DNA from 2 places in the Marinobacter sp. B-12 genome. Region 2 is predicted to be linked to the other one. Evidence: predicted binding sites of a transcription regulator. Region 2 holds the regulator's gene; the other holds the start of a gene.
What was found. Region 2 encodes FliA, which starts transcription of late flagellar genes. Its sites were predicted from a motif close to CTAAAGTTTNNNNNNNNNNNGCCGNTAA; they were not measured.
Positions count from the first base shown of each region.

Region 1 (4,603 bases), on a different contig from region 2:
CCGCAGGCTGAACCCGAAGAGGTGAAGGCGAAACCGACTGTGGTCTCCAAGAGCCTGCCGAATGCAGATGCAGCGCCCAAAGCCCCGGAAAAAGCGGAGCCGTCTTTTGAGGGTGTCGTGTCAGGCGCCTCAGAGTCCTCGGACGTCGCTACGTCTGCTGCGGTTGGGCCTGGAAGCCCTGAAGAACCGGCCGTAGAGGCATCGGTGGAGAGCTCCGGCGCAAACGTCGAGCTTCAGTGGCTGGAGCGGGCTGACGGCCTTCGTGTTGGTTCCTGGGTCGAGCTGACCCGTGATGGCAACAAAACCCGCTGCAAGCTGGCGGCGTTTATCAAGGCGACGGGCAAATACATTTTCGTTAATCGCAGTGGTGCCAAAGTGGCTGAATATCAACGTGAAAACCTGGCACGGGCTCTCGCAGCGGAAGAGATCTCCATGTTGGATGATGGCCTGATATTCGACCGGGCGCTGGAATCCATCATCGATAATCTTCGCAGCAGCCGCAAGGACTGACCGTATAGCAAGACCGGAGACTTTGTGCTTCAATCAGGAGCATCAAAGCAACAACGGCGAACGCACCGGTTGTCCGAACCGTTCGCCACCGGCCTGTTGGAACCACATTGTCTGAAACCATCCCTTCCCACAACTCCATTGACCTGTCGCCACCGGCCGTCGCCGGATTACGGATGACCGGTCGGGTAGTTGGCGCCCGTTGGTGTCCGTCTCCAAATTTTGGCAAACGCCCCGAAAGTGCGGCGATATCCCTGTTGGTTGTTCATAACATCAGCCTTCCTCCCGGGCAGTTCGGAGGTGATGCCATCGAACGGTTTTTCTGCAACCAACTGTCCCCCACAGAGCATCCCTATTTCGAGACCATCGCCGAAATGAAGGTTTCGTCACACCTGCTGATCCGCCGAAATGGCGAATGCCTTCAGTTCGTCAGCCTGTTGGAGCGCGCGTGGCATGCCGGTCGGTCCTGCTTTCAGGGCCTGGAAGAGTGCAATGATTATTCAATCGGCATTGAGCTGGAAGGCGCAGACGACATTCCATACACCGCAGCTCAGTATGAGGTGCTTGCTGAATTGTCGGTATTGATCATGAAGTCGTGGCCAGCCATCACGCCAGAGAGGATCACCGGGCACAGCGATATCGCACCCGGTCGCAAAACCGATCCTGGCCCGGCTTTTGACTGGCCCCGATACCGGCAACTGCTTGGTACAGGGCATGGCAACGGAGCGGATAACTGATGGTATTGGTGGTTTTCCTGTTGGCCTACCTGGTCAGACGCAAGCTGGATGCAGTCAGCGCCTGGTCTTCGGAGGCATTGTGGCGTTCCGCTTTTAAGCGGGGAAGTGCTGGGGTGTCTGGTAACGACGCGGGCCGATGGAAGGGGCTGTCTATTGTTCTTGTGCCCTCGCTGATGCTCGCGGCAGCGGAGTACTATCTGCACACCATTGGCTGGCGCATGGCCGCGTATCCACTGGAATTCCTGTTGATGGTGTTGTTGATGGGGGCACCGGGTTGGCGTGCTCGCCTGGAGGTTTACAGTCAATCCTGGGCGAGGGGCGACATGCAGTCCGCGTGGCATCACGTTATGGATAGTTTGCCGGCTGAGGAGCGGGGCGCGGCAACGTCGCCTGATGAGATGCATCTGGCATTGTCACGTACGCTGCTGGTCAACGTCTTTGAGCGCTTTTTTCTGGTCGCTTTCTGGTATGCCGTAGGCGGTATTGCGGCAGCCTTCTTTGCGAGGGGGATTATCGCGTTGAGGGATCACTGGCCGCATACGGCAGCAAGGCCAGGGTTTTCTCTGCTGGCGGAAATACTCAATTGGCTTCCCTCACGACTGCTGTCCTTCACGTTCGGAGTCGCCGGTGACCTCGCTGGCTGGATGAAAGAAGGAAAGCGGATGCTGTGTGATTTTACCCTCAAAACCAACCAGCTATTGATGGGCGCCGCCAGCGCGGCACTGACGGGCTATGCGTTGGAGCCGGAACGGTTCTCAAAGATTCATCCAGAAGAGTGGGCCAGTTTTGGCGGTCGCAGCCTGGAGGCCGTCCGGGATTTGCTGAACCGAAGCATGCTGGTCTGGATCTGCATCCTTGCGCTGCTGGTCATTGCCGGTGTTCTCTGACCACGTTTTCACAAAAGTTACATTTTTACGCCGAATAACGCTCAAGTTTGTAGTATTTTAGTCGACAATATAAACAAATAGAATAAAGTTCCATCCTTTCGACGCTCTCTGTGGGGGTACACGTGAACCAGCTTATCAAGCCTGCAGTAGCGCTGATGAATCGGCTGCCCATGTTTTACAAGTTCAGCCTGATCAGTGTGTTGTTCCTGCTTCCCATTATTGCCCTTTCCTGGTTGGTCATCAGTGAACTGAACCGGTCGGTTGATACCATGACCCGGGGCGTTGAGGGGTTGGAGCAACTCGAAAAGGTGGATACGCTGCTGGCGGAATCCATGGCGTACCGGGATTTTCGTGCACCCGGCAAGATCAAGGATGACAATGAGCTACTTGCAAAATCATCCGAATCGTCAGAAGCCATTGATGGGCTGCTTGAGGAGCTTGTTAGCGCAGAGGCTCGTTTTGATACTTCCGGTAACTGGTCCCGGCAGGTAACGATGCTGTTGGAGGAGTGGCAAACGCTCAAATCGACTGACAGTTATCAGGGCAATATCGACCCCCAATTCAAGTACTATCAGGAATTCGTCCAGAAAGTGCGGGCGCTGTTGTCCGCGACCATTGAAATTTCCGGCCTGGGGCAGGACGCCTCACGTGAAAACCTACTGCTCCTGGGCCTCTTGCGTGAGTCGTTGCCGGATGCCCGCAGCATCATTGGCCGGGCCAGGACTTTCGGTATATTTGCGCTCCTCGATGGGCAGGTGGGGTACAACCTCAGTGACGGCCTCAATGAGATTTATGATGAGTTGACCAACCGCGCCTCGTTGCTCGGGCCTGCATTAACGGTATCGATGGATGCATCGCCGACCCTGGAGGAAACGACAGGTGACGCGGTCGACGGCCTTCTCGAGAGTCTGGTGGTTGTGCGTGACGAGCTGGATGTCAATATCATTACGCCTATGCGCCTGGAGTTACCCTGGCGGGATTTCAACCGTACCATCGAGAATCAGCTTGCCCATTACGATGCGCTCGAGGCCGGAATTTTCGACGTCGTCGGCGCTAACCTGAACTCGCGACTGGAGGGCGAACTACAGCAACGGCAGTTGATTATTGCCGCACTGGTGATTGTTCTGTTGGTGGTGGTTTACCTCTATGTCGGCTTCTTCATGTCGGTACGCACGGCTATTAACCGTTTCAGCACGGCAGCAAGATCCGTGGCTGAAGGCGATATGACGACTCACATCCAATTGGATAATCGTGATGAACTGGGTGAGCTGACCACCGAGTTCAACAATATGACGGACCGGATTGCGGAATTGATCCGCTCGGTGAGTAGCACCACTTCGGATGTGGACCAGCAGGCCACGCGTGTCAACGATACCGCCACTGCGAATAGCGAAGCCGTTGCGCGGCAAATGGAGGAGTCAGGCCAGATCAACGAAGCCATGAACCAGATGGTGGAAGCGGTCAATGAGGTCACGGAGAGTGCTCATCGCGTGTCTGACAGCGCCGGCGCGGCTGAAGAGGATACCGAGAGAGGCCGCGGTGTGGTTGCGGATACCGTTGCCACCATCAACCGTCTTGCCGCTGAAATATCCGGTGCAGTCGAGGTTATCAACCGGGTAAACGCCGATAGCGATAACATCAGTCAGGTTCTGGTCGAAATCAAGGCGATTGCGGAGCAGACCAATCTCCTGGCATTGAATGCGGCCATCGAAGCTGCACGCGCTGGCGAGCAGGGACGTGGCTTTGCAGTAGTGGCGGACGAAGTACGTTCCCTGTCACAGCGTACCCACAAATCGACAGAAGAAATCGAGGGTATGATCACTCGGTTGCAGAGTGGGGTTAAAGAGGCCGTTACGGCCATGACGAATAGCCACGACGTGACTGAAACCACGGTCAAGAAATCGGCGGAAGTGACGGAAGCGCTGGACCGGATTGCCCAGGGTATTTCGACCATTGTTGATATGAGCCACCAGATCGCACAGGCGGCTGAGGAGCAGTCTGCCGTGGCGAAGAACGTCAATACCAACGTTGAACAGATCAGTGTCCTGGGTGAGAAAACGGCAGATAACGCCGAGGAAACCCTGGCGTCGTCGCGGGAAATGTCACAACTGACAGCGTCCCTGCAGCGCCTCGTGGAGGCATTCAGGGTCTGACATTCGGGGTCTTAAGGGTGTGTGCTCCTGACACCTACGGCAATAGCTGTTTAATACGATTTGTCAGCATCTGGTTTGTCGGAACGTCAACGCCCAACTCATGCCCGCGCCTGACGATATACCCATTGATAAAGTCAATCTCGGTGGGGCGGCCCCGCTGCCTGTCGCTACGCATGGAGGAGGTATTCCGCGCCGTTTTGCGGGCAATCATTTCAATGCGTTCGCGGATCGTGATTGAGGGTAGGGCTTCCTCGGTATCGCCCTTCATCACCTTTGCAATTTCGTCGCAGAGCTCATCGATGTGTTCCAGGTAGAACGG
Region 1 covers NZ_JBSXOB010000035.1:63,156-67,758, forward strand. Annotated here, with positions in the region: gene AC13D2_RS04440 (DUF1631 domain-containing protein) at 1-510, shown strand, start outside; gene ampD (1,6-anhydro-N-acetylmuramyl-L-alanine amidase AmpD) at 684-1,244, shown strand; gene AC13D2_RS04450 (histidine kinase) at 1,244-2,131, shown strand; gene AC13D2_RS04455 (methyl-accepting chemotaxis protein) at 2,254-4,284, shown strand; gene AC13D2_RS04460 (ketopantoate reductase family protein) at 4,319-4,603, opposite strand, start outside.
Region 1: a site for FliA is predicted at 2,172-2,199, ahead of AC13D2_RS04455 (methyl-accepting chemotaxis protein). Genes of this name have one in related genera too.

Region 2 (4,603 bases):
AATCCGGCGGTCAGGAAGACATCGGGCTGGTGCTGGAGCCAAATATGGTTGAGAAGCTCCAGCGTTCGCTCCAGGACAGCGTCCAGCGCCAGGAGATGCTGGGCAAGCCGGCGATCCTCCTGGTTTCCGGGCCCTTGCGCCCGGTACTGGCGAAGTTTGCCAGCTACGGAGTCGAGCGCCTGCATGTACTGTCGTATCAGGAAATTCCGGATAACAAACAGATCACTATTGTCGCATCCGTCGGTCAGTAAAGGCCGCGGCTGGAAAGGCGGAAGGCGCTGGGAAGCGTTGACCCGAAGGAGGCATCATTATGAAAGTAAAGCGGTTTTTTGCCCAAAGCATGGCAGAGGCACTGCGTCAGGTGCGGGATCAGATGGGGCCCGATGCCGTGATCCTTTCCAATCGTCGTGTTGATGGCGGCGTCGAAATTGTGACAGCGCTCGATTACGACGAAAACATGGCGCGTCAGCGTCTCGGAGATGCCGCACGGGAAGCCACGAATGGCTCACGGCTAGCCGAGTTGCAGGCGGAACAGCATCGCCGCCTGGAGGACGAACTCGGCCGCTCCCGCGATCGCATTCGTGAAGTGCGTGAAAAGCGTGCGGCGTTTGGTAGCGCGAGTGTGGGTGGTGAGTTTGGCGACGCTGGTCTTTCTGAGGAAACACTCGCCAACGACGATACTGTGGTTGAAGAGCCGTCGACCGCACGTGCTGCCTATTCCGGCGAGCTTGCGCAAATGCGCGCGGAAATCAGTTCTCTTCGTGACCTGGTCAGTGCCCGCAACGGCGGTGAACCCGAACAAACAGCGGTGAACGCAGTACAGCAGAGGTTGTCTGAAAAGTTGCAGGAATTCGGTCTCGGACTGGAACTTGCCAATTCTCTGTCCCGGCGTCACCGGGCAGGCCGGCTTGAAGACGGTTGGAAACAGTCTCTGAAAATGCTGGCCGCCGGTGTAAAGACGACGCGCACCGAGTGGTCGGAAGAAGGTGGTGTCTATGCCCTGGTGGGACCAACCGGGTCCGGCAAGACGACGACCATCGGCAAGTTGGCAGCACACTACGTTCTGCGCCACGGTCCCGACTCTCTGGCACTGGTCACAACCGATCGCTATCGGGTTGCGGCACACGAGCAATTATTCGTGTTCGGGCGCATACTGAACGTTCCGGTTCGGGTTGTGGACGAAACCCATTCCCTGGATGACATACTGGACGAGCTGTCGGACCGGCATTTGGTGCTGATTGACACTGCTGGGCTGACCAGCACCGACAAGGGCTACGAGGAACAACTCATGGAGTTGGCTCGCAGTCATCATCGGATTCGAACCCACCTGGTGGTTTCGGCAACCAGTCAGCCGCGCATCATGAAATCCGTCTGGCATTGCTATAAGATGGCAAATCTTACGGGTTGTGTGATGACCAAAATCGATGAAGCATTGACCCTGGGTGAATCGCTGGGATTCGTCATGGAAACGGGATTGCCGGTGGCGTATTACACCGACGGGCAGAAAATCCCGGAAGACCTGCACCACGCTGAGTCCATCCCGCTGGTGCGTTTAGCCGTGGAGAGGCTGAAGAAACTCCAGCAGCAACAGGCAGTCGCTGTTTAATAACAACACAGCCTGCGGTTAAACGCGGCAAGAGATCAGAGTCAGTATGAGCAAACCACATCCGGTACAGGTTATTGCCGTTTCCGGCGGGAAAGGGGGCGTTGGCAAGAGCAACGTATCAGTAAACCTTGGCATCGCCCTCGCGCAAATGGGGCGTCGGGTGGTACTGCTAGACGCTGATCTTGGTCTTGCCAACATCGACGTGCTTCTGGGTATTACCGCCAACCGCAACATACAGGATGTGATAGCCGGGGATTGTGACTTGCGGGATGTGCTGGTCAATGGACCCGGTGGCATTAAAATCGTGCCTGCCTCCTCGGGGACTCAGCGTATGACTCAGCTTTCCACGCTGGAGCATGCTGGCCTGATCAACGCTTTCAGTGAACTGGGTGACCAGATCGATGTGCTGATTGTTGATACCGCTGCGGGTATTTCCGAATCGGTGGTAAGTTTCCTCCGAGCCTCACAGGAACTATTGCTGGTCGTCTGTGATGAACCTACGTCTATTACCGACGCCTACGCTCTTATAAAGCTCATGAACCGGGATTACGGCACCAACCGCTTTCGTATACTGGCCAACCAGGTCAGGAATGAGCAGGAAGGTCGCCACCTGTTTGAAAAACTGACCCGGGTTACCGAGCGCTTTCTTGATGTGGCGCTACAATATGTGGGTATCGTCCCGTATGATGAGGCCGTAAAAAAGGCAGTACAGCGGCAGCGTGCCGTGTTGGACGCCTACCCACGGGCAAAAGCATCGTTGGCGATCAAGAGCCTTGCGGAGAAAGTGGATAGCTGGCCGCTGCCATCGTCGCCCCGGGGGCATCTGGAGTTCTTTGTGGAGCGGCTCGTCGAAGTCTGATTTTGATCCTGTCACTGAATAGCCGGATACATGACATTGGCGAAAGAACTTGGAATCTACAACCGGACGGGTACACGCGGACCTTCCCAGCTCGTTGAGGAGCAGGCCCCGCTGGTCAAAAAAATAGCGCTTCACCTCATGGCGCGGCTGCCGGCATCTGTCCAACTGGATGATCTTATGCAGGCAGGCATGATCGGCTTGTTGGAAGCTGCACAGCGATACAGTTCCGACAAGGGGGCTACATTTGAGACTTACGCCGGCATCCGGATCCGCGGAGCCATGGTGGATGAAATTCGCAAGGGTGACTGGGTCCCCCGATCCGTCCACAGGAATTCCCGCCGCATTGCCAAAGCCATCAAGGCTGTCGAGGATCGCCTGGGCCGGGAGGCCCAAGACTCGGAAGTAGCCGAAGAGCTCGGGCTGGACCTCGACGAATACTATTCCTCTCTGAGCGATGCCAACAGTGGTCGACTTTTTAGTCTGGATGAGCTCAATGAATCCGGCGAGCTGCCGATAGAAGAAACAGAGGGCAGCGATAACCCACTGGACGGCCTGGCGTCTGACAACTTCCGCAAGAACCTGGCCACTGCGATTAGTGATCTGCCCGAGCGAGAAAAGCTGGTGCTCAGCCTTTATTACCAGGAAGAGCTGAATCTGAAGGAAATCGGTGCCGTGCTGGGTGTTAGTGAAAGTCGGGTCAGCCAGATTCATAGCCAGGCCGCGCTCCGTCTGCGGGGACGTCTCTCTGGTTGGCGGCACTGAACAGGCCGTCGCCCCGTTGAACGGCGTTACCAGGCATTCTTTACTGTAGCCTTTTGGTAACCGGCGCTTTACAACCGGCCCAAAGGCCACACAATAAGCGGTTAAACTACCTGGCCTGCTAGACTGTGAGCCGGGAGCCAAAACGAATTCCGGGCGTTTTTAACTGGAGGTCCCATTGGACAAGAATATGAAAATCCTGATTGTGGATGACTTCTCCACAATGCGACGGATCATTAAGAACCTGCTTCGTGATCTTGGTTTTACCAATACTGACGAAGCGGACGATGGCAATACCGCACTGCCGATGCTCAAGAGCGGAAAGTACGATTTTCTGGTAACCGATTGGAATATGCCAGGGATGTCCGGGCTCGATCTGCTGAAGGAAGTCCGTGCCGACGATAACCTGAAGACCCTGCCTGTGCTTATGGTGACCGCCGAGGCGAAGCGGGACCAGATCGTCGCCGCTGCGCAGGCCGGCGTGAACGGCTATGTGGTTAAGCCCTTCACGGCAGCCGTACTCAAGGAGAAGATTGAGAAGATCTTCGAACGCATCCAGTAATCAGAAGTCGGACGGCTCCCATGAGCAATAGCAATAAAGACCCACAGGGGCTTGACCCTGAGGTTACGGAGAAGCTCCGCAGCCAGGCGGCCGAGTTGGTCGAACAGGTCAACGCTGGGGAATACGGCCGCGCGATGACCCTGATCAATGAGCTGAGCGAGGTGAGGGACCAGAGCCTGTATCGGGAAGTAGGGCGATTGACTCGCAGCCTCCATGAGGCGATCCGCAACTTCCAGATTGACCCCCGTAATGCTGAACAGTCCGAAGCCCTTTCGAAGATGACCGATGCGTCGGATCGTCTGGAGTACGTGGTTCAGATGACCGGTAAGGCGGCCAACCGGACCATGGACCTGGTTGAGGAGGCTATGCCCAAGGCCAGTGCCCTCCGCGACGAGGCCGCGGAGCTGAGGGACCAGTGGCAGAAATTGCGCCGCCGTGAGATGGCGCCGGCTGAATTTCGTGAGCTCTATGCCCGTATCGACACGTTTTTCGTGACGCTGAATACCGATGCCGGGGCGATGTACGACAATCTGTCGGAAATTCTCCTGGCCCAGGATTTCCAGGACCTCACTGGGCAGGTGATCCAAAAGGTCACCACTCTGGTTAAAGAGGTGGAAGAGCATCTGTTGAGCCTGGTAGTGATGGCGAGCCATGTGGACCAGATGACCGGCACCGTGCACGAGCTGGAAGAACGGGAAAAGATATCGGCGGAACAGGGTGTTGGTCCACAGATCAAGGCCGAAGAACGCGAAGACGTAGTATCGGGACAGGACGATGTTGATGATCTTCTGTCCAGTCTCGGTTTCTGAGTAAGAGA
Region 2 covers NZ_JBSXOB010000057.1:276,805-281,407, forward strand. Annotated here, with positions in the region: gene flhA (flagellar biosynthesis protein FlhA) at 1-251, shown strand, start outside; gene flhF (flagellar biosynthesis GTPase FlhF) at 311-1,606, shown strand; gene AC13D2_RS12870 (MinD/ParA family protein) at 1,653-2,465, shown strand; gene AC13D2_RS12875 (RNA polymerase sigma factor FliA) at 2,496-3,227, shown strand; gene cheY (chemotaxis response regulator CheY) at 3,403-3,786, shown strand; gene AC13D2_RS12885 (protein phosphatase CheZ) at 3,807-4,595, shown strand.